DNA from 3 places in the Bartonella sp. AU15XJBT genome. Region 1 is predicted to be linked to each of the others. Evidence: predicted binding sites of a transcription regulator. Region 1 holds the regulator's gene; each other region holds the start of a gene.
What was found. Region 1 encodes LexA, which represses DNA repair genes until DNA is damaged. Its sites were predicted from a motif close to TGTTCNNNNTGTGTTCNG; they were not measured.
Positions count from the first base shown of each region.

Region 2: recA (recombinase RecA) is a predicted target of LexA. The motif match lies at 7,381-7,398, and genes of this name have one in related genera.
Region 3: ruvC (crossover junction endodeoxyribonuclease RuvC) is a predicted target of LexA. The motif match lies at 5,007-5,024, and genes of this name have one in related genera.

Region 1 is NZ_JAQITG010000010.1:12,969-23,513, forward strand. It holds gene PVV57_RS05800 (septal ring lytic transglycosylase RlpA family protein) at 1-477, opposite strand, end outside; tRNA gene PVV57_RS05805 (tRNA-Lys) at 1,064-1,139, opposite strand; gene lexA (transcriptional repressor LexA) at 2,513-3,226, shown strand; gene rimO (30S ribosomal protein S12 methylthiotransferase RimO) at 3,700-5,013, shown strand; gene ttcA (tRNA 2-thiocytidine(32) synthetase TtcA) at 5,547-6,422, opposite strand; gene rpsD (30S ribosomal protein S4) at 6,684-7,301, opposite strand; gene murI (glutamate racemase) at 7,472-8,299, opposite strand; partial or broken gene PVV57_RS05835 (RNA methyltransferase) at 8,292-9,129, opposite strand; gene sfsA (DNA/RNA nuclease SfsA) at 9,429-10,145, shown strand; gene map (type I methionyl aminopeptidase) at 10,138-10,545, shown strand, end outside.
Region 2 is NZ_JAQITG010000013.1:22,921-33,465, forward strand. It holds gene PVV57_RS06650 (RluA family pseudouridine synthase) at 1-822, opposite strand, end outside; gene PVV57_RS06655 (glucan ABC transporter ATP-binding protein/ permease) at 1,059-2,846, shown strand; gene alaS (alanine--tRNA ligase) at 3,336-6,002, opposite strand; gene recA (recombinase RecA) at 6,211-7,254, opposite strand; gene PVV57_RS06670 (hypothetical protein) at 7,627-7,812, opposite strand; gene PVV57_RS06675 (replication-associated recombination protein A) at 8,244-9,563, opposite strand; gene PVV57_RS06680 (DegQ family serine endoprotease) at 9,572-10,545, opposite strand, start outside.
Region 3 is NZ_JAQITG010000003.1:102,506-113,050, reverse strand. It holds gene tolR (protein TolR) at 1-108, opposite strand, end outside; gene tolQ (protein TolQ) at 123-836, opposite strand; gene ybgC (tol-pal system-associated acyl-CoA thioesterase) at 1,937-2,377, opposite strand; gene ruvB (Holliday junction branch migration DNA helicase RuvB) at 2,591-3,682, opposite strand; gene ruvA (Holliday junction branch migration protein RuvA) at 3,696-4,310, opposite strand; gene ruvC (crossover junction endodeoxyribonuclease RuvC) at 4,307-4,822, opposite strand; gene PVV57_RS02585 (DUF1465 family protein) at 6,652-7,170, opposite strand; gene PVV57_RS02580 (OpgC family protein) at 7,356-8,498, opposite strand; gene PVV57_RS02575 (thiamine phosphate synthase) at 8,854-9,516, shown strand; gene PVV57_RS02570 (TIR domain-containing protein) at 9,821-10,545, shown strand, end outside.

The sequences.
Region 1 (10,545 bases):
TCCGCGATCATTCACTCTAACAATGAGTGAAGATCCATTTTTCAAATTAGTAACACGAGCATAGCTAGGTAAAGGCATTGTAGGATGAGCAGCAGTCAGAAGATTCATGTCGTAAATTTCACCGTTGGCAGTTAAACGCCCATGAAAGTCTGAACCATACCATGATGCTTCACCAACACGTTTATACGTTGGATCATTTTCAGGGTAATACCACTTTCCTTTTATTTGGTAAGGTTTACCAACAACTGCTCGTCCACGCCTTTTTTCTTCTGATTGATTTCTGTTATTGGACATTTGTTTCGGGAGAACAGAAGTATTTACGTCAATTGGTTTATTCTGATAGGAATCTTTTATTGAAAAATGCATAGTTTCGCTTGCGCAACAAGACACCAATGACAGAGAAATGACGATCATAGAAAATAATTGAAATGTCGGTTTAATAATAGAAGTAAATTTCTTTTTACTATTTGAAGGCATCTATTCAGTCCACTTAGTTTTTGTTAAGTACTACTGTAAAAACCACGTCACGCTTTTTGTACGCGATAGGAGAATTCACGTTTTTAAATGATACCCCTCGCGCATATACCACCCTTGAATTCGCCCCTTTTATCAAAAAATTAACACATTGTTAACCATTTTATGATTGTCATAAGAAATAAATGCACTTTATAAAAACGTTAGAAAATAAAAAAATAGATAAATCAATATGTTATTATATAAAATCATCTTATAAGATAAGCTGTGAATAAACACAAACTGTGAATAAGTATGACGATTTTACCAGCTTGTTCCATATAATGCAGCGGGTATTAAAGCACAGCCCATGAATTGCGAAAACGAGTAGCTATACGTGCTATCAGCACAGGTTTAATTGTTTCATAAACATAAAGCACTTTTGGGTTGGAGAAAAAACGCTCTATATAAAAACAGCTGATAAAAAATGATCGACTATAGAATCAATCAAAAAATCTCAAAAAGAATTAGGGCAGTCAAAAAAACTAAAAAGAATCAAAATAACAAAGATTCTCAAACTTCTGTATAGTTTATTGATATTATTTAAAGTTGGTGAGCGCGCAGGGATTCGAACCCTGGACCTACTGATTAAAAGTCAGTTGCTCTACCAGCTGAGCTACGCGCTCTCACACAAGCTATCTAGTTTGCAGACTATATAATTTGTAGAAAGTGAAGGGAACATACGGTTGACTTTTCATTTGGTCAACACCTTTTGAAAAAATATTATTATTTTTTTCCAGTTATCAATAATTTTCCGTTTTTTCCCTTTCCTCGTCATTGTAAAGTTACTCTTTGATCTTCTTTTTGAAATCTCGATAAAGAAATAATCTAACGATAAAAATATCTCATAGATTCGAAATGGTAAAATTATAAGCCCCCCTCTTCCTCCACACATGGGCTGTTAAGCATCATGGATAGAGCAGAAAAATACTTCTTACTATAGTTTATTTTTATATCTTTATGTCTTAGTTTTCAATTTTCAAATATAAATAGAGATTTATAATATATCCCATTGATTTATAATAATTTATCATTTTATCACTCGAGTGAGAGATCTGAATACCGTAAGATTTTCTCATATCAAATTCTTTTGTTCTTTTTATATTAAAATAATAAAAATCATTTGCTTACTCAACACAAGGAGAAGAATAAAACGATTAAAAAAAGAAATGAAAATGCCTCTTGTATGTCCTTTCAACAACCAAAAATTATTGCAACATAAGGGGCGGACAAAATAGTATGGTGGTGTAGACTTTTGAGATATGAAGATAGCGTTGCTCAAAAGATTTTATGTTATTTGCAAGATCATTTTGATGGAAGCAGGCATATTGAGAGATATCTTTTTAAAAACAAATATGCGAATGAGCAATAATGGCATTTTGAAGATATGACTTTTACTCACGTACAATGATTCTATAACAATAGCCAATTATTCTATAGAATAAGGCAGATATGAAGCAAAAAAATTTAGTTTCATTGAAAATATCAGACATGACTATAAATTATGCTCATTATTGTAGCTGTAGATAATTTGACTAAAAAATAAAAAAACAGAAACAATATGCGAAATGATTCTAAATACACATAAAATAATTCTAAATACACATAAAGTCGCTATTGAAAGAATGTATTCTATTTAACTTTTTATACGAGAAATGATAAAATACGTAGATCTATTAAAAAATAGAAGGATAACACTCTGACCATAAAATTTAGTGTAGGGTAATTCAGTCAGAGCTATAAAATATTTTTTATATATTATTTAATATTAATGTGTTTTTACAATATATAAGAAATATTATGATAACTTTATTAAAGTAAAATTCCATACCTATCATACCTTAAATATGTCTCTAAATAAATAGATTGCCTAATTAACTTCACTTATAAGGTCAAAAATAAAGCAAATAATTTTGATTTAGCGAAAAAATTGTAGAATTATTATATATACACGTATTTTTTACTATAAATTTTTTTATTTTTTTGATTGGAAGATTGAATGCTGACATGTAAACAATATGAGCTCCTCTTATTTATTCACAATCATATAAAAGAAACTGGTGTTCCTCCTTCTTTTGAAGAAATGAAAAATGCTTTAGAACTTTCTTCAAAGTCAGGCATTCATAAGCTCATTATAGCCTTAGAACAACGAGGTTTTATACGCCGTTTGCCCAATCGCGCTCGTGCAGTGGAGGTGATTCGACTCCCCGAGAGAATAACATTTAACCTTTCTCTAGCACGTAAGATTTCTCCCAGTATGATAGAAAAAAATAAAAGGGAAATATCAAAAAACTTGACTAATCTTGGTAACTTTGAGGTAGAAGAAATAAAAAATATCACTATTCCCATTATGGGACGTATTTCTGCAAGCGTGCCTGTCTCTGCCATACTTCAACAAACAAGTACACTTTCTCTTCCACACGATATGGTTAATACAGGTGAGCACTATGCATTAGAAGTTAAAGATAATTCTATGGTGGAAGCTGGTATCTTTGATAAAGATACAATTATTGTGAAACGTCAAAATACAGCAATATCAGGTGAAATTATTGTCGCATTTATTGATAAAAAAGAGGCAACATTAAAACGTTATCGACGCAAAGGAACCTCTGTTGCATTAGAAGCCGCTAATCCTCATTACGAAGTACGTACATACAAATCCGAGCGTGTAGAAATACAAGGCAAACTTACCGGTCTTATTCGCAAATATTAAAAAACAACCCTATTTTATAATACGCTATACATACGCCAATAAAATAGAGTAAAAGAATCTGTTAAGTATTTTTTATTGTGTCACACGCAATTGACTTTCTCCCCATAGCCAAAGGAAAAGGATGCCTCCAGTTTGGTCTATAAACAATCCAAATCCTTATCGAACGGATTCCTCCTTCCCTCTTATGTTTTTCGATGATGGAAGGCTCGACAAGTAAGCTTAAAATATTCACTACGTACTCTAAAAGAGCTTGAATACTTTGAAGGAGTCTGTCTTATATCATCATCCTCAACGACGGTATTTTACGGTATAATAAGTTAAAATCGTATGCCAGTATAAAATCACATAAAATATTGTAGAAAAAAATCAAATAAATTTGTAACAGATTGTTATATATAAAAATAAAAAACATTTTTTACTTTTTAAGTCAATAAAAGCGGAACTCAATCGTTCATAGTAATTATAGGATCATCATGGTAGCACCTCGTATTAGTTTTGTCTCCCTCGGATGCCCAAAAGCACTCGTAGATTCTGAGCGAATTATTACAAGCCTCCGCTCTGAAGGGTATGAGATTTCACGTCAACATCAAGGAGCTGATGTCGTTATTGTAAATACCTGTGGTTTTCTTGATTCTGCCAGAAAAGAATCATTAGCCAATATTGATGAAGCGCTCAAAAAAAATGGCAAAGTTATTGTGACTGGTTGTCTTGGTGCTGATCCTGATGTTATTCGTCAAACCTATCCAAATGTATTAGCTATTACAGGACCGCAAGCTTATGAAAGTGTTATAGAAGCTGTTCATACAGCAATTCCTCCAATTCATGATCCGTTTATTGATTTAGTTCCTCCCCAAGGTATTCGTTTAACACCTCGCCATTACGCCTACTTAAAGATTTCTGAAGGATGCTCTAACAGGTGTAGTTTTTGTATCATCCCTACACTGCGTGGTGATCTCACTTCACGCCCCATTAGTGACGTTCTTCGCGAAGCTGAAAAACTCGTACAAGCGGGTGTAAAAGAACTTTTGGTTATTTCACAAGATACGAGCGCTTATGGTATTGATCTTAAATATCTCGAAAATTCTTGGAAAGATCGTACAATTAAAACAAAGTTTTTTGATCTTTGTCGTGAACTAGGTGATATGGGTATTTGGGTACGTATGCATTACGTTTATCCTTATCCTCATGTGGATGAAGTTATCGAACTTATGGCTGCGAAAAAAATTCTCCCTTATCTGGATATTCCTTTTCAGCATGCATCACCGACTGTTTTGCGTCATATGAAGCGTCCTGCTCTTATGGAAAAAATAAACCGTAGAATTGAAAAGTGGCGAAAAATATGTCCAGATCTTACTTTGCGATCAACATTTATTGTTGGATTTCCAGGTGAATCGAGTGAAGATTTTAATATGCTGCTAGAATGGCTAGAAGAAGCAAAAATTGAACGCGCTGGATGCTTTAAATATGAAGAAGTAAAAGGGGCCGTAGCAAATGATTTGGGATTAGAAAATATTCCTGAGGACGTGAAAGAAAATCGCTGGCATCGTTTTATGGCAAAACAACAACAAATTTCGACACATCTTTTAAAGAAAAAAATTGGAAAAAGACTCCAAGTCCTTATCGATGAAAGTCAAGGAAAAGTTGCCAAAGGACGTAGTCAATACGATGCTCCAGAAATAGATGGTGTTGTCCATATATCATCACGACGCCCCTTACGTATCGGTGAATTTGTCACCGTTAAAATCGAACAATCGGATGCCTATGACCTTTATGGTATAGCAGTTTGAAAAAATTTAACTTATTCCCATCCCCAATGACAAAGTTTCTGATCAGAGACAGTTTATAAAAAAACAACTGCTCACAATAGGGCGCGATCACTTATGTGACTCACTTCATGAGGATTTACGGATAATCCCTGCCTTGAGTTTTTGCTATACACTCTAAAAATACTTAATTTATCAAGTGCTTATATCATTTTGGTTCACCACCCTAAATGACGAGATGTTTTATTGCACAACAGGATAAGATAAAATAAAATCTAAAAGGTTCTCTTAAAAAAAGAGCAAACCAACCGTCATATTATTTTCCCATTTTTCCATATTGCGACAGTCATTAATTATTTAAAGGAAGCTTTTTAAAATGTGTTTTATACACACAAGAGCTCTGTTTGTGATATGCAAGGAGATGTTTTTATGGATACAATATAAGAAAATTTGAAATAAAACACCTATGGTCGTTAAATTGCAAAGCAATAAATTATCATTATAAATAAGTATTTTATCTTAAACTATTTGAACTTATTTTTTTATATCTCATTTTATTAACACCTTTTAAAATCAAAGAATTTTTTATCAAGCAAATGACTTGGGCGCACATTCGTTAAAGCGCGAATCATTGTATCTTTACGTCCTGGCATTTGTCTTTCGATATTTTTCAGCATTTCTTTCATTGCATTACGTTGTAAACCATCTTGACTACCGCAAAGATTACAAGGAATAATTGGAAATTGCATTGCTTGAGAAAATTTTTCCATATCTTCCTCAGCGGCATAGACAAGAGGGCGTAATACAAAAAGATCTCCTTCATCATTTTTAAGTTTTCCAGGCATAGCGGCTAATCGGCCACCGTGAAATAAATTCATAAAAAATGTTTCCAAAACATCATCACGATGATGTCCTAAAATTAATGCAGAACACCCCTCCTCACGTGCAATGCGATAGAGATTACCGCGTCGTAATCGAGAACAAAGTGAACAATATGTCTGTGTCTGTGCCAATTTATCTGTAACAATGGAATAAGTATCTTGATATTCAATACGATAGGGAATTTTATAAGAACTCAAAAAATCTGGAAGAATATGTTTAGGAAATCCTGGTTGTCCTTGATCAAGATTACAAGCCAGAATTTCAACGGGTAAAAGACCACGCCACTTTAAATCTAAAAGAAGTGCTAATAAACCATAAGAGTCTTTTCCACCCGATAAAGCGACAAGCCATTTTTTTCCAGTCGAGAGCATCGAAAAATCATCCAAAGCCTGCCGCATATGACGCAAAAGTCGTTTGCGTAATTTATTAAATTCCACACTTGAAGGAGCACGCCGAAATATTGGATGACAATCATCTGATTGGTTTGCCAAAAAATCATCTTTCTTTTCGTTTTCTTCTGTTGCCTGATATTCAACTGAAACATCATTCATAAGATCATAACCTGCACAAGTAGTCGCTCGTTTTGTAAAGACAGAAACAAAATATAAAGCACGCTTACATTTATGTTTTCTGAATTTATCAAAACAGATATGAAAAAAAAATGGAACTATATAAGCTTATAACACGAGAATAGTGTCATAAACTTAATATAGAACCATTCACAAAATATTTGTTAACCTCAAGGATTATAAAAACAACACAATAGTTTGAAATTATAATAATAGAAGAGAAACAATTTTTTTCATAAAAAATTATCGAGAATAAAATTCAACGACCAAATTAGGCTCCATTTGCACAGCATAAGGAACATCTGCAAAAGCAGGAATACGTGTAAAGGTCGCTTTCATCTGTTTATGATCTGCTTCAATATAATCAGGGACATCACGTTCTGCTAATTGCACTGATTCTAAAACCAAAACAAGCTGTTTCGATTTTTCCCGAACCTCAATAACATCACCTGGCTTACAACGATACGATTGAATATTTGTGCGTCGCCCATTTACATTCACATGACCATGATTAATAAATTGGCGAGAAGCAAAAATCGTAGGAACGAATTTTGCACGATAGACAACAGCATCCAAACGAGATTCCAACAGACCGATAAGATTTTCACCCGTATCACCCCGTCGACGAGCAGCCTCCACATAAGTTTTATGAAACTGCTTTTCTGAAATATCGCCATAAAACCCTTTCAACTTCTGTTTAGCGCGCAATTGCACCCCATAGTCAGAAAGTTTTCCTTTACGGCGCTGTCCATGCTGACCTGGACCATAATCACGACGATTGACAGGAGATTTGGGACGACCCCAAATATTTTCTCCCATACGACGGTCAATTTTATACTTTGTTGTTTCGCGTTTACTCATCGCATTTCCTTTAAAATAAAACACGAGATCTTGAAGATCCCAAGGAAACGCGCCCTCCTCTGCCTTTAAATACAAAAGACTGACAGAATAGCTTAACATACCAATATGCAAAGTTATCCACGGGACACGTCAATTACTGCCATTTCTTGAAAGAAAAAGCTGGAGCATCTTTATTGATCTCGTATTTCAAAGTCAACTCTTTTCATAAGTTTTAAGCCAAATCCTTTTAACAAATGCTCCGTTGAAGCAGTGATATTTTTCGACGTCAGCAACGCAAAATCTTGATATTTCTTTATGGGTTTCTGATGTATTTTTTCAGACAAGGGTAATAATGATCTAATATGTTTGGCGATCGCTTTTGCTGGATCAATCCATTCAACGGACCATAAAGCTTGTTCACGAAAGAAATTAATCAAAAAAGGGTAATGAGTGCAGGCTAAAACAATAACATCAGTATATTTGCCATTTTTTTTCACAAAACATGGCTGGATTTCTTTTCTTAACTCTTCTGAATCGATAGATTTTCCACGTAAATAATCTTCAGCAAATCCAGCAAGCTTTTCACTTCCTACAAGCTGAACATGACACTGTCCAGCAAAAGAGTTAATTAATTCATTTGTATAGGCACGTTTAACTGTTCCAGGAGTTGCTAATACGGAAATAAAACCAGATTTTGTTTGTTCAGCAGCAGATTTAATTGCAGGAACCGTTCCTACGAAAGGAACATGAGGAAAGTTTTGTCGTAAATCTGCCATCATCAGTGTAGAAACAGTGTTGCAAGCAATCACACATAAGACGGGATTATAGCGCGTTAAAAGATTTGTAAAAATCTTTAAAACGTGCTCTTTTAGGATATTTTCTTCCCAATTACCGTAAGGGAATCCCGCATCATCAGCCACATAAATAAATTGTATTTCAGGGATGAGCGCGCGCGCTTCCCTCAATACTGTCAAGCCACCAATACCACTATCAAAAAAAAGAACTGGCCTCTCATCCATCAGTTTTCACACTTGTTTTTAATTTTTTGACGATCGCGCTCTCGAGGCGCTCTACTCCCCCGTGGATATTGTGGAGAAAAATGATCCAATGAAGATACAACACCTCGCAATAAGCGAACCTCAGATTCACTAAAGTTGGCGCGCGTAAACACAGAGCGCAAATTTGCAAGCATAACTTCTTTTCGTTCTTGGGGTCTAAAATACCCACGAATATCCAAAGCCTCTTCTAATTGAGATAAAAAACCATGAAACACTGTTTTATTTGCAGGCTCCATCTCTGGTGCACGAAATGCTGTATCGCTCACATTTTCTAGACCTGTTTTCATCCATTCATAAGACATCAGAAGAACCGCTTGCGCAATATTAAGTGATGCAAAAGCAGGATTAACTGGAAAAGTGATGATTTCATCAACAAGGCTGATTTCATCATTTTCTAGTCCCCATCTCTCTCTTCCAAAGACAATACCTGTTTTATGTCCGATATTTTCACGCTGACGGATTACATTTGCGGCTTCGACAGCACTTTTTACCGTTTTAAATCCGCATCTTTCACGTGCTGTTGTGGCAAAAACATAGTGTAAATCTGCAATTGAATCACGCAATGTGTCAAAAATCACGGCGTTGTTAATGACATGATCGGCTTTACTTGCAGCAGCTCTAGCTTTTTCATTCGGAAATGTTTCTCGAGGTTTGACGAGCCGAAGCTTAGAAAGCCCAAAATTTGCCATTGCCCTTGCAACCATACCAATATTCTCAGGAAGCTGCGGTTCAACTAAAATAATGATGGGACCATTTGTTAAATTTTCACGATTCTTATTCGTTCCAGCCATCAATCTTACCTAGTTTCACTTAAACAATCTCCCTCTCCACTATTTTTTAATGCAACCTTTTTTATATTATTCTAATGTTGTTTAATAATAAATTATAGACAATGTCATTTTCTCACTCAAAGAGTGTAGACTTTCTAATAGTAAATTTCAAAAGCCATTAAAATAAATGATGCAGTTTATAACAATTTATATAAGCTATCGTAGCATTTTTTACATCAATTTTATCTTTTTTAATAAGAATAGCCCCTACAAATCATAATCTCAGTTGAATTATGAAATCATAAACCCTAAAAAAGAATATGCATTTTACTCCCAAACTTTTTCCTGCAAAGCTTATCCGTCGTTATAAACGCTTCCTTGCAGATGTGAAACAAGATGATCAACATGTCTTCACCGTGTCGGTACCAAATACAGGATCAATGCTTGGACTGACAGCTCCCAACGCCAATATTTGGCTTTCATATCATAACAACACCAAGCGAAAATATGCCTATCAATTAGAAATTGTTGAATCCGATAATACTTTGGTTGGTATTAATACCACTTTACCTAATAAACTTGCATTAGAAGCAATTCAAAGCGGATTACTACCAGAATTAAGTGGATATAAAACAATTTTAAAAGAACAACGCTATGGAACACAATCACGCATTGACTTTCTTTTACGGGATGGCATTCTTCCTGATTGTTACCTAGAAGTCAAAAATGTTCATTTTATTCGCCAAAAAGGATTAGCAGAATTTCCTGATACTGAGACAAAACGTGGTGCCCGTCACCTTGAGGAGCTCATACAAGTCCTACAACAAGGAAAACGAGCTGCGATGCTTTATATTATTCAACGAGAAGATTGTGCAGCTTTTACAATTTGTCATGATCTTGATCCACTCTATGGACGTAAGTTTAATTTAGCATTAAAATCACGGGTAGAATGTTATGCTGTAAAGTGTCACGTAAGTGTAGAAGGCATTTTTCCGATTCAGAGAGTAAAAATAGAAAACAGAAAAAACAATGATTGAGTATATCGAATATAATAAAATCCCTTTAAAATTTAACGGGAAAATTCGCATTTTCGATGACTATGCTTTCGCTAAAATGCATGAAGTTGGTCGTATTGCTGCAGAATGCCTTGATGCACTTACGGATATTATTAAACCTGGCGTCACTACGCAAGAAATTGATGATTTCGTATTTACTTTTGGTGCACAAAAAGGAGCTCTTCCTGCTGATCTAAATTATCATGGATACAGCCATTCATGCTGTACATCTATCAATCACGTTGTCTGTCATGGTATTCCCAATAAAAGACCCTTGCAAGAAGGCGATATTGTGAATGTTGATGTGACCTTCATTCTTGATGGTTGGCATGGTGATTCAAGCCGTATGTATCCTGTTGGAAAAATCAGACGTGCTGCAGAA
Region 2 (10,545 bases), on a different contig from region 1:
TGTCCAATTACTATCAGAAAAAAAATACTTTGAATCGCCGATGATAGGATGATCCATATGGGCAGCATGCACACGGAGCTGATGTGTTCTCCCCGTATAAGGTTCCATTTCAAGCCACGAAAGAGCTCGCCCACGCGTATCCAAAACGCGATAGTAAGAAACCGCATGATGGGAATCTGTCTCACCATGATCACAAACACGCATTTTGTCACCTTGTGCTGTCACCTCCTTAACCATCCACGTTGAAATTTTGTCCTGCTTTTTTTTAGGAACGCCCCGAACCAACGCCCAATAAGTCTTTTTTGTTTCTCGCTCTCTAAAAGCAGCTGTTAAGGCCTGAGCAGCTCCCCTTGAGCGCGCAACAATAAGCACACCTGATGTTTCACGATCAAGACGATGAACCAAACGCGGCTTTTCACCTTTTTTATTGCGCCATACCTCAAGCATACTGTCTATATGACGTGTTAAACCAGATCCACCTTGTACAGCGAGACCTGCTGGTTTGTTAAAAACAAAGACCTTTGGATCTTCATAAAGCAGCATTTTTTTCAAAATGCTCCCATCATCCTGCCCACGAAGTGTTTTATCCGTTATTGGAAGACGTATCGTGTCATCAAGAGGGAGAGGTGGAACACGAACAGACTGCCCCATACAAAGACGCATATCGGCTTTAACACGCCCACCATCAACCCGTATCTGACCAGAACGCAACAATTTTTGCAAAGCTCCAAACCCAAGTCCTGGATAATGCACTTTAAACCAACGGTCTAAGCGCATTCCATTTTCATCTGTCTCAACCTTTTTTATTTCTACGCCTGCCATGAAAGTTCCCTTACCTGATAATTTTCCCTACCCGATATTTTTGCCTGATAATTTTATTGATCTATTTTTGCGCCTTTATAAACACAAAAATTCATATTTTCGTTGGCTTTATCACACCATATTACAATGAGTATCCAAAATTGCCTTTTCTTAACGTTCAGATTTTATTAGCTAGAAATTCAAGATTATAAAAATCAACAGCCTTTACGCTTAACAGCGAATGGAGGTAATTAAAAGTGTCCTTATTCAAAACCTATGCACGTGTTCTCACTTACCTAAACAGAGAGAAAAATGCATCCCTTTTAATCTGTACCGCTAATGTTATGTTGGCGATTATAACTATTGCAGAACCTATTTTATTTGGACACGTTATTGACTCCATTGCAGAGAAATCAGGGATCATCCATACCCTTGCCATTTGGGTTTGTTTTGGTCTTTTCCATATTATCGCTTATGTCCTTGTAGCTCGTGGTGCAGACCGCTTAGCTCATAGACGCCGTTTAACGGTTTTAACAGAATCTTTTGAACGCATCATTGCCATGCCTTTAATTTGGCATCAACAACGCGGAACGTCTAACGCACTCCACACACTTTTACGTGCAATAGACTCCATGTCAACCATATGGCTTGATTTTATGCGCCAACATCTCTCAACGCTTGTCGCCTTATTGGTTCTCATACCCACAGCCTTTCATATGAATTGGCGTCTTTCAATAGTCTTGGTTGTACTTGCCGTTATCTATGTCTTAATTGCACGTTTAGTGATGCGAAAAACAAAAGACGGACAAGCCGCTGTAGAATGCTATCATCATAACCTTTTTAAACATGTCAGTGATTCAATCTCTAATGTTTCTATTGTACAAAGTTATAGCCGAATAAAAGAAGAAACATCCATACTGCATCAACATACAAATGCTCTACTTAAAGCACAAAATCCTGTTCTCAATTGGTGGGCACTCGCCAGTGGCTTAAATCGAATGGCTTCAACAGTTTCAATCGTTTGTGTTCTTCTCCTTGGAGCTTTTTTTGTTGCAAAAGATCAATTAAGAGTAGGTGAAGTCGTTGCTTTTGTTGGATTTGCACAACTTATGATTAGCCGTCTCGATCAAATGAGCAATTTTATTCATTGTGCAATATCCTCACAAGCAAAACTGCAAGAATTTTTTGAAATGGAAGACTCAACCTTCCCTATCAACGAACCACAAAATCTCCCTTCCCTCCCAAATGTTAAGGGTAGCATACAATTTCATCACGTTACCTATAAATTCCCAAATTCTTCTCAAGGTGTTTTTGACATTTCCTTTGAAGTGAAAGCAGGACAAACGATTGCGATTGTAGGACCAACAGGGGCTGGAAAGACAACATTAATCAATCTGTTGCAGCGCGTATATGACCCTACCTTTGGGCATATCTCCATTGATGGAATAAATATACGCTCGATCAATCGCGAATCTTTACGCCAATCTCTAGCAACAGTTTTTCAAGATGCCGGTCTTTTCAACCGTAGTATTCGTGATAATATCTCAATAGGAAAAGAAAATGCAACAAACGAAGAACTTTGTGAAGCAGCAAAAATAGCAGAAGCGCATGATTTTATTCTAAAAAAAGCCGATTGTTATAACACAATGGTGGGCGAACGAGGATCTCAACTATCAGGCGGAGAAAAACAACGCTTAGCAATTGCACGCGCTGTTTTAAAAAATGCCCCTATTCTCATTCTAGATGAAGCAACAAGTGCTCTTGATGTTGAAACAGAAGCACGTGTCAAAGAGGCTCTTGATTGCATAAGCCATAACCGCACCACTTTCATTATAGCACATCGCCTCTCAACAGTACGCAATGCTGATATGATACTCTTTCTGGAACAGGGGTACTTAATTGAAAAAGGACACTTTCAAGAATTGATCGATAAAGGAGGCCGTTTTTCTGAATTTTTAAAAGCAAGCGGTTTAACACTCACACCACCAGAAAGAGAAGGAGAAAATGAAAACATCATCCCCTTACATGAAGCCATAGCATCATAAAAATGATACTCTTCACAAATCTCATGCCCAAAAACATCTCAATGCAAAATGTTGCCAAAATGCTTTGTTCATGTAAATGAAAAAATTTCTAAGAATAGCATAATCTATTTTTAATGTGGCGAGTGCACATGGAAGAAAACAAAAAACGATAGCTTATAACTTCACAAGCTTAAAAAACTGTTATACCAATAAACCTTGCGTTATCCTCTTCACAATTCCTCTTTTGAAAAAGAATAGAGATGTTTCTTTTAAAATCAATATAATAGATACTATTCTTCATGAAAGATATGCCTCGTTTACCTCATAAACAAAAGCATGAAGCATCGCACAATCTCGCGAACGAACACTACTTTTTTATCTTTACGATTTTATCTCTCTCAATGATGCTATCTCTGCATTTCAGCAATACACCAGACAGATATTGGTGATTTTTAGACGCCAATCTAACATAAAAACGTAAAAAACACCGATAAGAAAGGTTTTTACTTTTTAAATTTTTTCCAGAAAATCTTTTAGTGCTGCAAAGGCCTCATCAGCTTTGTTTCCCTCAGGACCACCAGCCTGCGCCATATCAGGACGCCCACCTCCACCTTGACCACCAAGAACAGCTGAAAGAATACGAACAAGATCAACAGCATTGAGTTTATCCGTTAAATCATCCGTAACACCAACAACAGCACTCCCTTTTCCATCCTCCGAAACACTGATAAAAGCAACCACTCCAGACCCAATTTTCCTTTTTCCAGAATCAACGAGTGCCTTAAGATCCCGTGGTAAAATATTTTTGACAATACGCCCCATAAAAGAAAGTCCATTGATGATGGTAATATCACCTTGACCACTTTCTGTTATTTTCCCATTCAACACCATTTTCTTGCGTACATCATTCAACTCTTTTTCAAGTTTACGACGTTCATCAAGCAAACTCCTCACTCGTTCTTCTAAATCAGAAGAAGAAGTTTTTAAAAGATCAGCAATTTCACGGATACGTACATCTTGGCGACAAAGATAAAGACGCGCTGCGGCACCTGTTAAAGCTTCAATACGCCGCACTCCAGCTGAAACAGAACTTTCAGAAACAATATGAATCAAGCCAATATCGCCTGTTCTTTCCACATGTGTCCCTCCACAAAGCTCAATTGACCAATGCTTTTTTAATCCTCCCTGCTCAAGTGGCGCCCCCATAGAAACAACACGAACTTCATCCCCATATTTTTCGCCAAAGAGTGCCATTGCTCCTTCAGAAATTGCCTCATCGACAGCCATGAGGCGCGTTATCACTTTATTATTTTGCAAAACAATCTCATTGGCTAAATCTTCTATTTTTTTTAATTCTTCCAAAGAAACAGATTTTGGATGCGAAAAATCAAAACGCAACCGTTCTGGCGATACAAGAGAGCCCTTTTGAGTCACATGAGATCCCAATACTTGACGTAAAGCCTCGTGTAATAAATGGGTAGCAGAATGATTGGCGCGGATTTTTTTACGACGAACAACGTCAACGGTTAATTCTACACAATCAGAGATCTTAGCATGACCAGATTTAACTTTTCCAAGATGAATAAAAACACCATCAGCCTTTTTCTGAGTATCATGCACCTCAAAAATAAAATTTTTACCCGAAATAATACCGCTATCACCAATTTGTCCACCAGATTCACCATAAAAAGGAGTCTGATTTAACACAAGAATGGCTTTCTGCCCTGAAGAAACCTCATCAACAATTTTACCATCAAACACAAGAGCTGTAAGAATACCTTTAGCTTTTTCTGTTTCATACCCTAAAAATTCTGTACCCCCTACCTGATCACGAACAGAAAACCAAATTGTCTCCGTGACAGCTTCTCCAGAACCCAACCAATGAGCACGGGCTTCCTCTTTCTGGCGTTCCATCGCTTTATCAAAGGCATCAACATCAACAGATATTCCGCGACGCCGAAGCACATCCTGCGTTAAATCAAGTGGAAAACCATAGGTATCATAAAGCTTGAAAGCAATTTCACCATTTAAATGATCCCCTTCCTTAAGCTGGGCACTTTCTTCATTTAACAAACCCAGTCCTCGTTCAAGCGTTTTACGAAAACGTATTTCTTCTAATTTTAAAGTTTCTGTAATTAAAGATTCAGCCCGCACCAATTCAGGATAAGCTTGTCCCATTTCGCGAATGAGAGCAGGCAAAAGCTGCCACATTAAAGGTTCTTTAACACCAAGAAGATGTGCATGACGCATAGCACGACGCATAACGCGACGTAAAACATATCCTCTTCCTTCATTGGAAGGAAGAACACCATCCGCAATTAAAAATGCCGATGAGCGAAGATGATCAGCAATAACACGATGGCTGGCAATAAAATCACCCTTTGCCTTAATCCCTGTAAGTTCTTCTGACGCTCCAATTAATGCACGAAAAAGATCAATGTCATAATTATCATGAACACCCTGTAAAACAGCCGCGATACGCTCTAATCCCATACCGGTATCAATAGAAGGATGAGGCAAATCAACACGTTCTTCCTTAGAAAGCTGCTCATACTGCATAAAAACAAGGTTCCAAATCTCAATAAAGCGATCACCATCTTCTTCCATACTTCCAGGAGGACCACCCCAAATTTCATCACCGTGATCATAAAAAATCTCCGAACAAGGACCACAAGGACCTGTATCACCCATCGCCCAAAAATTATCAGCTGTCGCAATACGAACGATTTTCTCATCTGGAAGACCTGAGATTTTACGCCATAATTCAGCAGCAACATCATCACTCTGATAAACGGTTACCAACAATTTATCTTTTGGGAGGCAAAATTCCTTTGTTAAAAGATCCCATGATAAAAAGATGGCTTCTTCTTTGAAATAATCGCCGAAAGAAAAATTACCTAGCATTTCAAAAAATGTATGATGGCGCGCCGTATAACCAACATTATCAAGATCATTATGTTTTCCACCCGCACGAACACATTTTTGTGCCGTTGTAGCCTTTTTATAAGGAAGCTGTTCAAGTCCGGTAAAAACATTTTTAAACTGCACCATCCCTGCATTTGTAAACATAAGTGTAGGATCATTGCGTGGAACAAGTGGACTAGAAGAAAGAACTTGATGCCCATTACGATGAAAATAATCCAAAAATGTTGACCGAATATTATTAACACTATTCATATATACACCTGCAGAATACCGCATAAAACCATAAAAGAAAAATCCCCTTCATTAAATATTCTCTTTGCCACGCATGGAGTCAATTTAATCAAAGAATGGACTATTTGTTCAAAAAAATTGAGAAAAAATGGCTGTATATTAAAAAACTCAAACAAATAAAAACAGAAAAAAACTTAAATGAAAAAATTATAGACGAAAAAACGCTCTATCAAATGACTTCATCACTTTCTATATTTTCTGACCCTGCATTTTCTAACAATTCAATCGCAATCAAACCAGCATTTTGGCGCAAAGCGGCTTCAATCTCTGTAGCTATTTCCGCATGTTCACGCAAAAACTGCTTTGCATTCTCACGCCCCTGTCCTAAACGCTGAGAATTATAAGAAAACCATGCACCAGATTTTTCCACAATACCAACCTTGACACCCAAATCAATCAATTCACCTACTTTAGAAATACCTTCTCCATAAATAATATCAAACTCGACCTGTTTGAATGGAGGTGCCAGTTTATTCTTCACTACTTTAACACGCGTCTGATTACCAACGATTGCATCCCGATCTTTAATAGAGCCAATACGACGAATGTCTAAACGAACAGAAGCATAAAACTTTAAAGCGTTTCCGCCCGTTGTCGTTTCGGGAGAACCAAACATCACACCAATTTTCATGCGAATTTGATTAATAAAGACAACCATACAGTTAGAGCGAAAAATTGCTGCTGTTAATTTTCGCAACGCTTTACTCATTAACCGAGCTTGCAATCCGGGCAAAGCATCACCCATTTCACCGTCAATTTCTGCTCTCGGTGTTAAAGCAGCAACAGAATCCACAACAAGCACATCAACTGCACCAGAACGAACTAACGTCTCTGTAATTTCCAATGCTTGTTCACCGGTATCCGGTTGAGAAATGAACAAATTCTCTAAATCAACCCCAAGCTTGCGCGCATAAATAGGATCAAGCGCATGTTCAGCATCAATAAAAGCACAAATTCCTCCCCCTTTCTGGGCTTCAGCAATAGCATGTAGAGCCAATGTTGTCTTCCCAGAACTTTCTGGTCCATAGATCTCCACAATACGCCCCTTCGGTAACCCACCAATCCCCAAAGCAATATCCAAGGATAATGACCCTGTTGGGATTGTTTCAATTTCAACAACCTGCTCTTTTTGCCCAAGACGCATAATCGAGCCTTTACCAAAAGAACGTTCAATTTGAGAGAGAGCAGCATCGAGAGCTTTTGTTTTATCCACGATTATATCCTTGACCGATTCATAATAATCTAACACTTCTAAAGTGTACACTGTACTTTTAATTTAACTAAAGTCTTGAGTTTAGATGTTCACAGACTATTTCCATCTCTACCCCCACGTTATGTCTATAACATATCATGAGCATCAAAATAAAGAATTGAAACTCCTTACCTTATGACACAAAAGAAATTCTAAATAAAATAATACTCCTATAGGAGGGCAAGTTAGCACATTTATCTCTCTCTAGAAAAGCAACAATTTAAATTTCAACACAATGTTCAACCTTTCTCCTTACCCCTTTGGTTAAATCCCTAAGAGAAAAACGCTCCCCTTAATCACACAAAATACATCATCAATAAAAACGACACCCTATTACATCAAAAAACAGAACGCCTTTGTGTTGCATCTCCACGCGCTTGTTTGAAAAAGACATCTTTCAACGCTCGCCACACCCATTTCGCGACAGTGCCCGTAAATGATATACTGTAAAATCCATTGAGCACCGACATCTTTACGCTTGAAACAACCCAGCACCACCATCATGACACCACGACACACTTTCCAGCTCCCAATGTTACAAAGCCCCTCGACATTTGAAAAGATTCATAGTGTCATTTTTAGTTTTTTCTTGTACAGTTTTTATCACACGTTAATTCCGTTTGTAACGTACAAGCGAATGGTTTTGATTGATTAGGTTTGGAATAAGAGAAACATACGGTATTTGGGGTTCTCATTCAACATACAAAACAATGAAATATCAATATAAATAAATATCTTAATCGCTTAAAACCGCAAAAACAAAGCAGCTTTAAGAGTTGAATGACAGATTTCTTAAATTATGAATCCATAAAAAGATATGCGTTTCAAAAAAAGATTGCTCTACGAGCAATGCAACAAGTGTTTAAAATATAAACTAACTTGTTCATACGGTGACATGAGGGATAAAAAATTAAATCCAAAATCAATAAAAATGTGTTTTAACTCAAATTTTATTGTTGATTTTTACGCTTTTGGCGCAATTGTTTCCACCATTCAAGACGTTTCACAATTTCACGCTCAAATCCACGCTCAACTGGTTTATAATAACTCTGTCGCCCAAGTTTTTCAGGAAAATATTCTTGTCCTGAAAAAGCATCTGGTTCATCATGGTCATAACAATAACCATCTCCATACCCCTCTTCCTTCATCAATTTCGTCGGTGCATTAAGGATACGCTTAGGAGGCGGTAAAGAACCATTTTTGCGCGCACAACGCAGTGCTGCTTTATACGCAAGATATGTCGCGTTTGACTTTGGTGCAGTTGCAACATAAAGACATGCCTGTGCCAAAGCCAACTCTCCTTCTGGTGACCCCAAATAATCATAGGCATCCTTTGCCGCATTACAAATGACAAGAGCTTGAGGATCTGCCAAACCAACATCTTCAACAGCCATACGAACCAATCTTCGCCCAATATAGAGAGGATCTTCACCAGCATCCAACATACGTGCTAAATAATAAAGCGCCGCATCAGGATCAGAGCCACGAACGGATTTATGCAACGCTGAAATGAGATTATAGTGCCCATCTCGTCCTTTATCATAAATGGGTGCACGACGCTGAATAACTTTTTGCAAAGCACCAGCATCAAGAATCTCTCCCGAGCGCGCAACAGACCACACTTCCTCTGCTAATGTCAATGCTACCCGTGCATCACCATCAGACATCCCTATCAAAACGTCTCTAGCACCATCATCCAAGGGAAGAAACTTTCCTTCTACCTCTTCAGCACGCTTCAAAAGCATGTCCAAACTTTCATGATCATGAGAAAGAAATGTTAAAACCCGTGCACGCGAAAGAAGAGCAGCATTAAGTTCAAAAGAAGGATTTTCGGTCGTTGCACCAATAAGTACCACCGTACCATCTTCCATCACAGGAAGAAAACTATCCTGCTGTGCACGATTAAAGCGATGAATTTCATCAACAAAGAGAAGCGTTTTATCCCCAGACATAAAACGCCTCTGCGCAACTTCAAAAATCTTTTTAAGTTCAGCAACGCCTGTAAAAATAGCAGAAACTTGTTCAAAGGCGAAATTTGTTTCAAGTGCTAACAAACGTGCAACTGTTGTTTTTCCCGTCCCTGGAGGCCCCCAAAAAATCATCGATCCAATTGAGCCCGCTGCCACCATCCGTGAAAGCAAGCCATCTTCTCCAATTAAATGCTTTTGTCCCACAACTTCATTGAGAGAACAAGGACGCATTCTTTCTGCAAGTGGCTGATTTTTATTAACTTTAGGATCAAATGACGAAGTAAAAAAATCTTTCTCCAAAAAAAACCTCAACGAATAAATTGGCGAATATACATACCATCACGTTCATATTCCAATTGCCAAGTACGCGAACGCGTTTGCATAAGAACTTTTTTCAACTGATGAACTGTTTGAATCTTATGGCCATTTACAACACGTAAGATATCTCCGGGACGAAAAATTCCAGAAGCATTGCTCATTTCATCAAGATTGGTAATCACAACACCTTTTGCCGATATGGGAAGATGAAAACGTCGACTATTTTGCGGTGTTAAATCTAACACTTCGGCACCAGCAAGAGGACTATCACCCGTAATTTTTTCAGATTTTACAGATGTAGTTTCCGATATTGATGCAACCTTTATTTGTGTTTTTAAAGTTTTGCCACTTCGTAAATATTCTAAAGCAAGACTATGACCAACGTCAGCCGTCATCAAACGATACCCAAGACTATCTGGACTATCAACGCGCACCCCCTGCACACTCAAAATAACATCACCTACTTTCAAGCCGGCTTTTTCAGCAGGACTGTCTTTAATAACTTCAATAATAAGAGCCCCATAAGGACGTTCTAAACCTAAACCACCAGCAATATCAGGTGTAACATTTTGAAAGGATGCCCCGATATAAGGCGGCACAAAATATTTTCCACCGCGTTTAACAGTATCAAGCATCACTTTTACAAGATTAACTGGAATAGCAAAACCAATCCCTACAGAACCACCGGAACGCGAATAAATAGCTGTATTAATTCCGATTAATTGCCCCTTCATATCAATTAAAGCGCCACCAGAGTTTCCTGGATTAATGGCTGCATCTGTTTGAATAAAAAAGTCAAAGTCGGAAATCCCAACACGTGTACGCGCTTGCGCTGAAACAATACCACTTGTAACCGTTTGACCAACACCAAAAGGATTACCAATAGCCAGAACAAGATCACCAACCTCAACAGTATCAGAATCCCCCAAAGGAAGAACAGGAAACTGAGTATCTTTTGCATCAA
Region 3 (10,545 bases), on a different contig from region 1:
CATCACATCCACAAAAGGGGTAATATTGATCTCACTCATCAGTTGGCTTCGTGAATGATGCCGCCTACGTGTATTTTTTCGAGAAGAAGAAGCAACAGAAATTCCCATGGCTAAGCTCCTTTTTATAAAGGGGAATGTGATGTGCGTGTTTCATCAATACGCCGCGAGACAATTGTTGAAAACTCATCAGCAAAATTTTCTATTTGTGCAATGATGCGCGCACTTTCATGGGTTAACTTATTATAGGCAATAACGGCTGGAATTGCTGCAAACAAACCAATCGCCGTTGCCAAAAGTGCTTCTGCAATCCCTGGCGCGACAATGGCAAGAGACGTGTTTTGAGAAGCTGAAATAGAAAGAAAAGACTCCATAATCCCAATCACTGTTCCAAAAAGACCGATAAAGGGTCCCGCAGATCCCAGTGTCGCAAGAAAACTTAACTTTGATTCTATTTTTTCACTTTCACGTCCCAGTGTTAGATCCATTGCCTTATCAATTCTGCTCTGCAAACTGATCGAAGTATGGGTCCCTTTTTCAAGAGATTTTTTCCATTCAGCCATTGCTGCCATAAAAACAGCAGATATGCTATTGGTACGGTAACTTTTACAGGCGACATAAAGATCCTCTAGCGCTTTGCCAGACCAAAATGTCCGTTCAAATTGCTTGATTTCACGCCGTATTCTCCGGTACGTAAAAATTTTATCAAAAATAATGGCCCAACTCCAGACGGAAGCAAGCAGTAACAAAACCATAACAACTTTAACGACGAGACTTGCTTGCATAAACAAATGCAACATTCCCATTGTTTCCGGATTCGTTAGTTCTACATGCGGCATAATTCTTGTCCCTCTAAATGAAAGGTGCATTCCTTAAAATTTTATAAAACAGATTGTTTTATAGTTTCTAAATTTAAGTAAAAAACTTTAGTGTCACATAAATCCATGCGCTAAAACAAGACCTGTTTCTTAAATTTCTTTAAAAAGTGATCACGAGAAGCATCCCTCAATACACCTCACCCCTATTTCCCAACGACATAAACCCCTCCCCGTCCATAAATAATATAAAGCATGATATCAAATCTGCTATGCGTCCCCATCTTTACGTGTATGAAAAGAACGCTAAACCATCATGTGGCGTTCCAAGCTCAAAATGTTGCAATAAGTCTTGGCTCTTGAAAAGCTTTATAAAAGGCAATTTTATGCCTTTCTCAATCCTCGTTTCCCCTCATGCACCAACCCCGTCTGTGACAAGAAAAAAATGTAACAGATCAGAAAATGATTTTGATGAATTCACAAAAGAGCTTGAAAAGAGAAAATCTTACAAGCCTTCTGTGAAAATGACAACGCAATGAATGATCATGATCAATCAATAGGGGGCATCATGAAAGATGATGCATTACCTTAGGCTATTGTTTCTCTCATTTTTCCTTAAGTTTAATAAGGTTACACCCCAAGTATACACAAAAAAAACCAAAAATAAACCACCATAAAATGCCTCACCCAATGTCGCTCATTTAATGCCTCCCCAGGTAAATCTCCTATAATCTCGTATCAGTCTCCTATAATCTCATTGTGCTGTAGCCCCTTTCAATGCGCATTATGTCTCTGGCACCATGGGATAACTTCAAAGCCTCCCTAACGTGAAAAAAGCCTTTTCACTCTTTCTCCTTCATGAAAACCGCCCCATTCACTCTCTTCGCTCACTTGCAATATTGAGCCATTATAACATTGAAGAGTATCTATTTAAATTTTTACAGATTTTTCAAGTGCTTATACATTACTCTCTTATGAAAATGTAAGCGGATAGTTTTCATTATTTCAATAGGGAAAAGATTTGAAATGAGAAAATTTTACGACACGCAAAGTTTTCATTCAAGCTGAATAACGTTATATTATCTTTATAAATAAAACTGTTGTATCTTCAATGCACAACCCTTTTAACTCAGCATTTTTGCAAAAAGCTCTTTGGGTAAACGTCGTGGTTTTGCATCCTCATTAATCAGAGCAATTTCAACTTTCGCTGTTACCAGCGTGATCTCCTCATACACAATAGATTGTTCCATAAAAAAGCGTGCTCCTTGGATATGATCAACACGTGTTTTAACGACTAAAAGATTATCAATTTTGGCTGGTCGCAAAAAACTAATTTCCATATGGCGCACAACAAAAAACAGTTTTTCCCCTTCAACCCCTGCTGCTAACATCTTATTATTAAAACCGGTATCCCGTAAAAACTCTGAACGTCCCCGTTCAAAAAATTCCAGATAACGCGCATGATAAACCACACCAGAAAAATCTGTATCAGCCACATAAACACGCACCTGAAAATTATGAAAAGCATTTGTATGATTGCTCTTGAAAGGCATTACTTTTGTCATTGACTTCATGTCCCATAAAGTTATTTAAGATAGAAAATTGTTTATCAATCAAAAGATTCAACACATTTTTGTGTTGAAGTTGTGAAAAGCCAAAGCACAAAATCCTTTATCGTTCCAAATCTTTTCAGCCAAAACACACGGACAAGCAGAACACCTCTGATCCTTATAAGCGTTTGCGATAAACTATCTGCACAATTTTTTTAAAAAAATGCCTCAGTCATCTTCCCCATCCCATAAAGTTGTCTGAAATGATGCATTATCTTGAGCATCAGAAAGTTGAGTACGCTTTTGTATAGATGTTGAAGCAGGCGCAGAAAGTCCTAAATGGCTCCAAGCCTTTTCAGTGAGAATACGACCACGAGCCGTTCTCTGAATAAAGCCTTGTTGGAGAAGATAGGGCTCAACAATATCTTCAATAGCATCGCGTGGTTCTGATAAAGCAGCAGCAATGGTTTCAATTCCCACCGGTCCCCCTAAAAAAGTTTGTGCAATCAGGAGTAAATAACGACGATCCAGTGGATCAAGCCCCAGATGATCCACCTCAAGGCGTGAAAGCGCTTCGTCAGCGATTTTTTGATCAATTTGTTTTGCTTGTTTCACCAAAGCAAAATCACAAACGCGCCGTAAAAGCCGTCCGGCAATGCGCGGGGTTCCCCGTGCTCGGCGTGCAATTTCATGCGCACCATCATCACTGATCTTGACAGCAAAAAGCCGCGCATTACGCTGCACAATATATTCTAATTCTTCTATCGTATAAAAATTAAGACGAATGGGGATGCCAAAACGGTCTCTCAGCGGTGTTGTCAAAAGCCCCAACCGTGTGGTTGCCGCCACCAAAGTAAATTTAGCCAGATCAATTTTAACCGAGCGTGCAGCCGGACCTTCTCCAATGATCAAATCGAGTTGATAATCTTCCATCGCTGGATAAAGAATTTCTTCAATCGCCGGATTTAAGCGATGAATTTCATCAATAAACAAGACATCGCGTTCTTCAAGATTGGTCAAGAGAGCAGCCAAATCTCCTGCTTTAGCAATGACCGGACCTGAAGTAGAGCGAAAATTAACACCTAATTCTTTTGCCATAATCTGTGAGAGCGTTGTTTTTCCCAGTCCTGGTGGTCCTACAAACAAAACATGATCCAACGCTTCTTGCCGCCTTTTTGCGGCTTCAATAAATATTTTTAAATTCGCCCGTGCCGCCTCTTGACCAATAAAGTCATCAAGAACTTGTGGTCTTAAGGAACGATCCGGATCGTTGGGAAGAGGTGCGGGACCCAGAAGGCGTTGATCTTCATCTTTATGCATTGTTACCTTTTATTTAAGTAGGAGAAGAAAGCAATTTGAGACTATGGCGGATCAGCAGGGCAGAAGACACAGACTCCCCCTCAAGAGCGTTCATCGCAAGAGCAAGAGCACGGGCGGCTTGCTCCCGTTCAAAGCCTAGCTTCATCAATGCGGAAAGCGCATCATGGGCTGGTTGATGAGTTATCTCGCGCTGAGGAATCGAAACAGTCTTGACCGCTTGTTCAAAGGGGAGTGTTTTACTTTTCAACTCACTCACAATTCTTTCACTGACTTTTTTACCAACGCCCGGCGCGCGACTAATCATCGCCACATCGTTTAGGGCAATAGCTTGTGCAAGTTCATCTGGCGATAAAGTCCCCAAGATTGCTAAAGCAACCTTTGCTCCTACGCCTGGAACATTTTGGAGCATACAAAACCACTCCTGTTCAGCTCTTGTCGCAAAACCAAAAAGGCGGATTGCCTCTTCGCGAACATGCGTTTCAATAAAGAGACTTAAAGTCTCCCCAACAGAAGGCAAAGAAGGACGCAACCGATTTGAGATAAAAACGACATACCCCACACCATGAACATCAAGAACGATATAATCTTCAAAGATATGTTCAAGCGTGCCCTTTAACTTTCCAATCATATCGCCACCCTTGCCTGATAAGATTGATCAATTCTCTTACGATGCATGCTATGACAAAGAGCAAGAGCAAGGGCATCCGCCGCATCATTGCTATCAAATTCAGCCCGTGGGAGGAGAACCTTTACCATCATATGAATTTGTTCTTTAGCACCATGCCCGACACCAATAACCGATTTTTTCACTTTGTTGGGTGCATATTCAAAAACAGGAAGATTTGCTTGCGCAGGAACCAGCAGTGCAATCGCACGCGCCTGCCCAAGTTTTAGCGTTGCTGTAGCATCTTTGTTGACAAACACATGTTCCACCGCCGCTTCATGGGGCATAAATTGATGCACAACCTCTGAAAGACCTTTATGGATCTGATAGAGTCTAGAAGCCAGATCACACTGTACATCAGAAGAAACCGTCCCTGCAGCGACAAACTGAAGACGATTGCCCGCAAGATCGATAACGCCCCATCCAGTATACCGTAGTCCGGGATCAATGCCTATAATACGAATCGTCTCTGCCATAAGCGCTAGTTTATACACGTTTCCCCCTTTTGAATAAAGGCTTAAAGCCGCAAAGAAAGCAGCAGCAAAGGGCAAAACCAGTAAAAAGAAGGGCATATGTTATGAATTTATACAGTATAACACACGAACAAACAGCAACTTTATGAGACACAAATGCCATCAAACAAAACCATTCTCACCTTACAAGAAAGCAAAAGGAACCCATAAAAATTCCCCTTCGATATACTCACTCCCTTCTATCTGATCTTCAATGTCATAACGATTAAACCACCACAAGCAAACAAAGAGAGGGGTTGTCTTTGGATATATAAATGTAAAGATGCTCCTCTATGAACGGTATAGACTTCACGGGATCTTTTTACATTATACTCCCCATGATATGGACGTGAACAAACATTGCGAGGTATTTTTTACATACCCCTCACAACACAAGAGCATTATAGGGAGAGTATTGCATGAGCAACACGGGGCCCATAAAGCCCCCCATAATCCCCCGTAGAGCTTTTTAAGACAATTTATTTTGTGATTTTAGATGTTTTATTTTCCGTGAAGAGAGCCCCTCCTATTAAAACTGAGAGAACTCAAAAACGAAAACCCCAAAAATGAAAACAATGCATCATGATCATGAGAAAACGCATTGATTGACAAGAATACCCTAGCATTCTTTATGTTGAATGACAGCCCCAAATATCGAAAGTTTCTCTCATTCCCAACCTATTTTTATGTTGTATCTATCAAAACCATTCCCTTGCACATCATAAGCGGAAGAGCCATGTGGCATGGAACTTTACAAGAGGGCATGCTTCTTATGAACCATCTCAAATATAAAGCTCTGTCACAACATGAGAGGTTAGCAAAATGAATGATGGGGCTTTACTCTTTTATGAAGCGTAAAAATAGAAGAGCACAATAGCTTTTAGACACTTTATGGGAAATTTTATACATTTCATGGAGGAATTTACCGTTATGCCATTCACGGACGACCGTCACGAAAGGGAGGTGTGACGCGCCTTCAGAGATATTTCTTTAAAGCAAGCGCGCAGATTAGCAACACAAATATATTCCGTTTGGGGTGTTTATTATAACACACATTTTCCAGCAATTTTATGAGGAATAAATTATAGAGCTTTCCCTCCTCCCCACCTCTCAAAGGACGAAGATTCCTACCAGCGTTATCTTATAAAAAACAACGACTCTCGATAGCTTCTTACTGTTGACCACTTATGTGCCCCCCTTCATAAGCACTAAGGATAAGCCCTGCTCTCAACACATACGTACTGTAATTTTAAATACTGAATACATCACAGCTATGTGCCTTATATCTCTGCCTTAAACGAGAGTATTTTACGATAGAATAGGATAATCGATGTCCAAGAGCTTGGCTAATATCCGGCATAGCCTGATCATTCTCATAGCTAAAATAAAATCACACAATATCAAAAGAAAGCGTTCCAGCAACAATAAACTGAAGCCGACCACAGCCCATACTCCACACCATAATTCGAAATCAATGCCCCCTCTTTGTCATAAACTCAAGATATTTTTCCACACTCAAAGAGAAGCTAAACAGAAAAAACTCTCCAGATTAATTTTAGTCACGACAACGAATATACCGCTCAAAATATCACAAAAAAAAGCCAAGAAAATATCCCTAAACGCCCAAAGGCTGTTTTCAGCAATTCGATTTGTTTTCCCACTGGATTTTCATCACCCAAGATACGAGCCGCCTCTTACTTTTCAAAGCACATAAACAACAGCCGCATATCCTAAACAAAAAACATAGCGCCTCTCAAACGAAGCGAATAGGCTAAAACCCAAGGAAATATGCTCTAAGAACGCCCAAAGGCTGTTTTCAGCAATTCGATTTGTTTTCCCACTGGATTTTCATCTTCTAAAGTACAGGAAGCAGCCGTCTCCCATCCTGCGCGCATATACTTGATGCGTGCTTCCAAACGCAGTGAATGAGCAACAAATTGGCGGAAAATTTCTGGTAGGTCGTTCCAATAAGGGGTTTCAAGTTCTAAGGTTGGTGTTTGAAGGGAGACTTTTACGATTTCTTTTTTTATTTGTTCTGGTGACATTTCCCCTTCACGCTCTGCCCGAAGAAGAAGGAGTTGAGAGGCAATTTGCATAAGTCGTGTACTTAAATACATCGCCTCTTTTGCATAGATTGCAGAAATTTCTGCCGAAAGGGAACGTGCTACTAATTTCCCTTCTGAATCAATATACGCTGCGGTTTTTTCAATCAGCGCCATTGTTTCTTCATAGAGACGATTAAAAGCATTTTCAAAAGCATTATGCTCAATCATGATAATAGGTTCATCATAGGGACATTTATGTACACTCACGCTTTTATACTCCAAGTATCAGCACAAAACCACACCACTCAACGAACAGAGTAATAAAAAGTTTCTTTGTGTTGCTGTATAGAATGCTTTTTTTTAAAATTGACTACCTCTTTTAAATTTTTTGCGCAATGCGCTTTTTATACTAAGGTTAACGCCACCAAACAAACCCCATGGGAGCGTTTTTCTTATAAACGGATCAGTTTCCTTGAAAAGGCCCCCTGCAAAGACCGCCGTTTTTCACAATAATAAGCCACTCCAAATTGCAGCGCAATCCCCGTTATCATTAAGAGGCTATCGGAAAAAAACGTTCCTGTCATCACTGTTTTTACAATTTGTCCAAACATCGCAAAAATGGTTCCCGTTACAAAGACCGGTAAACTATGTTTTCCTAAGATTGCTAAAGGATGCTGCTCTGAAACATAAAACCATTTATTGACACGCGGTAAGCATAGAATGAGAAAGGATAATGCAAGAACATGGAGCAAACGTGGCAAGCTTAAAAAGGTTTTATTAAAGTTGATCAACGCACAAGACCAACCGAGCCCTCCCAAAACGCCCCACCAATTTAAGCGCACCCATAACAGCGCCAACAAGAGATACGCTGCCGCACAAACCAGCCAAAAAGACTGAAAAGCGATTGTTTTACCTTGTTTGAGTGCTAAAGTGCTGGTCAAGCCTATAACAAATAAGAACTGCCAAGAAAGAGGATTCAAAAACCATTTTCCCTCTATAGGATAAGAAGGGGGAGCAATTTTATAAAATCCGCAAGTAAGATAGAGTATAAACGAACCCCAAAGCAGCCACTTTGTCTGTTTACAACTCAAATAAAGGATAAAAGGCGCAAAAAACATCAAAACGATATAAAGCGGCAGAATATTATTATAGCCTAATTGATGCCCCAAGCTTAAAGTGCTTAAAAATGCGATAACAGGCTCTGTAAAAAAGAGCCCCACATTGTTCATTGATAACAGCTTTTCTGTTTGCCATAAGAAAAAAGCCCCTAAAAACAGGCTGAATGTGACAAAAGTGGTCAAAAGATACGCCCCATAGAGCTGAAAAGCTCTCTGCCAATATTTTCGGATAATAAAAGTAAAAGGCTTCTGCTGTAACCGCCCATGAAAACTTAACCCCAGCGAAATTCCTGAAAGCAAAACAAAAATCTCTGCAGAATCGGAAAAACCAAAATTTTTATGGGTTATATGCTCATAGAGAGTCCCGGGAATATGGTTGATGAAAATCGTCAATAAGGCTAAAGAACGAAAAACATCAATGCGTGTATCACGACGAAAAGGCTGCCTATTATGATCAACAACAGCTTGGTATTTCATAAATGGACTCCCACACGTCACAAAGCCCCTAAGTCACATAAAAAAAGTCGTTACGCTCATCACAAATAAGATAGGATGAAACTTTAACTTTTAAGAGTCAAGTTTCTTTTTAAGTGTTATTTTTTTAAGGTAAAAGGATGAAAAACACCCATACATGTATGACGACGAAAAGGTTGTATCGTATGCTTAACAACAGCTTGGTATTTCAAACATCTTGCTATTTCATCAAAGCACTCCCACACCTCTCCCCTTGAAATCATGGGAAAATAGTGGTTACCCTCATCGCAAACAAGCATCAATAGGATGAAGCTTTAATTTTTGAGCATCATTTTTTTCTAAGAAACAGGGATATAGCATGACACAACAAAAAAATAAACCGATTGAATCCCCTCTTTTTCCTCAATTGGTTTTAACCCTCAATGTTCGACGCAACACCCCGCACAGTTTTTTGCGTCCCATTTTGCAAACAAAATCCTTTGCATGCGTCATTCTTTACGATTCTGAAAAGCAAAAAGATGATGGCTCTTTTTTACAGCAACAAGCACAAATTTACGCAGAAGATATTCAAAACAATGGCGCCGCTCTTCTCATCACTGATGACAGCCGCATTGCGGGACGCATAAAGGCTGATGGTTTGCACATAGAAGATGATTTTAACGCTCTTGAAAGCTTTAAAAATCAGCAAAAGGAACAAAAAATCTTAGGCTTTGGCAATCTACGCAATCGTCATAGCGCCATGCTTGCAGCAGAAACAGGTGTTGACTATCTTCTGTTTGGCAAATTAGGAGCTGATAAAAAACCCCATGCGCACCCCCGTAATCTCCAATTGGCAGCGTGGTGGGCAGAGATTATGGAAACCCCTGCCATTATCCAAGTAGGAAGCGATTTCGCAACCTTTGATGAAGCCTTAAAAACTGGATGTGAATTTGTCGCTGTAGAAGAAGTTATTTTGGGGAACGACAATCCTTTAATATTGCTTAAAACAATGCAAGAAAAATGTGAAAACACCCCCTTGTAATGTGGGAGGGGAATTCATAAATTAAGTGTTAATAAAAATCCAAACACCCGCCACTATATTACTTATATAGAATACACAATAACAGATTAAAGGGGAGAAAAATGTGTTTTTCTTTCCGCAATTCTATCAAATGAGATGAAAAAGCTTGCGCTTTTTTTACATAATATATAGAGAAGAATCATCAAAACTTTCTAGTTCAATGTCTTATAAAAAGAAGCCATTATGATTGGGGAAACTCATCATTGTTGATATTGGTTAATGCATACCAACAACGAATGATGGAAATATGCAGGGGACATAAAAAATGAAATACAGAGGAACGTTTGAAGATCTTCAAAACATAGTTTGCAAGTGTGGATATAAAATTAAAGAAATTAAGTCTCTATCACTTAATTCTTCTGGAGGATATCAGATCAAAACCTGCGATGGAGGAATTATTAATTGGTATGAAAGTACAGGAACACTTAGCTTTCAAGGCAAAGAAAACACAAAACAAAAGTTGAGAGAAGATTTAGTTCAATATATAGAAACAAAATCAACGACTCCTTTTCCAAAAATTGCTTCCAATACCTCAAATAAAAAAATTTTTATCGTTCATGGTCATGACCACGTTGCCTTAGAGCAACTTGAACTTATTCTTCGCAGACTTGAGCTCGAACCATACATTTTACAAAATACTGGTGGTAATGGCTTTCCCATCATTGAAACTTTGAAAAAAGAAATTTGTAAAGGTTCTATAGGATTTGGCATTGTACTGCTAACTCCCGATGATATAGGCTATGCTATATCTGACGGTGAAACAAAAGCGCACCCCCGTGCACGACAAAATGTTATTCTCGAGATGGGAATGTTAATCTCCATACTTCCTTTTGATAAAATAGCTATTTTATACAAAGAAGGCGTTGAAATACCTTCAGATGTTAATGGAATTTACTACCTTTCTTTTGAAAAACACGTACAAGAGACATTTCCCAAACTTATTAATCGCTTAAAAGGAGCGGAGGTCCCTTTTAGTCAAGATGCCATTCC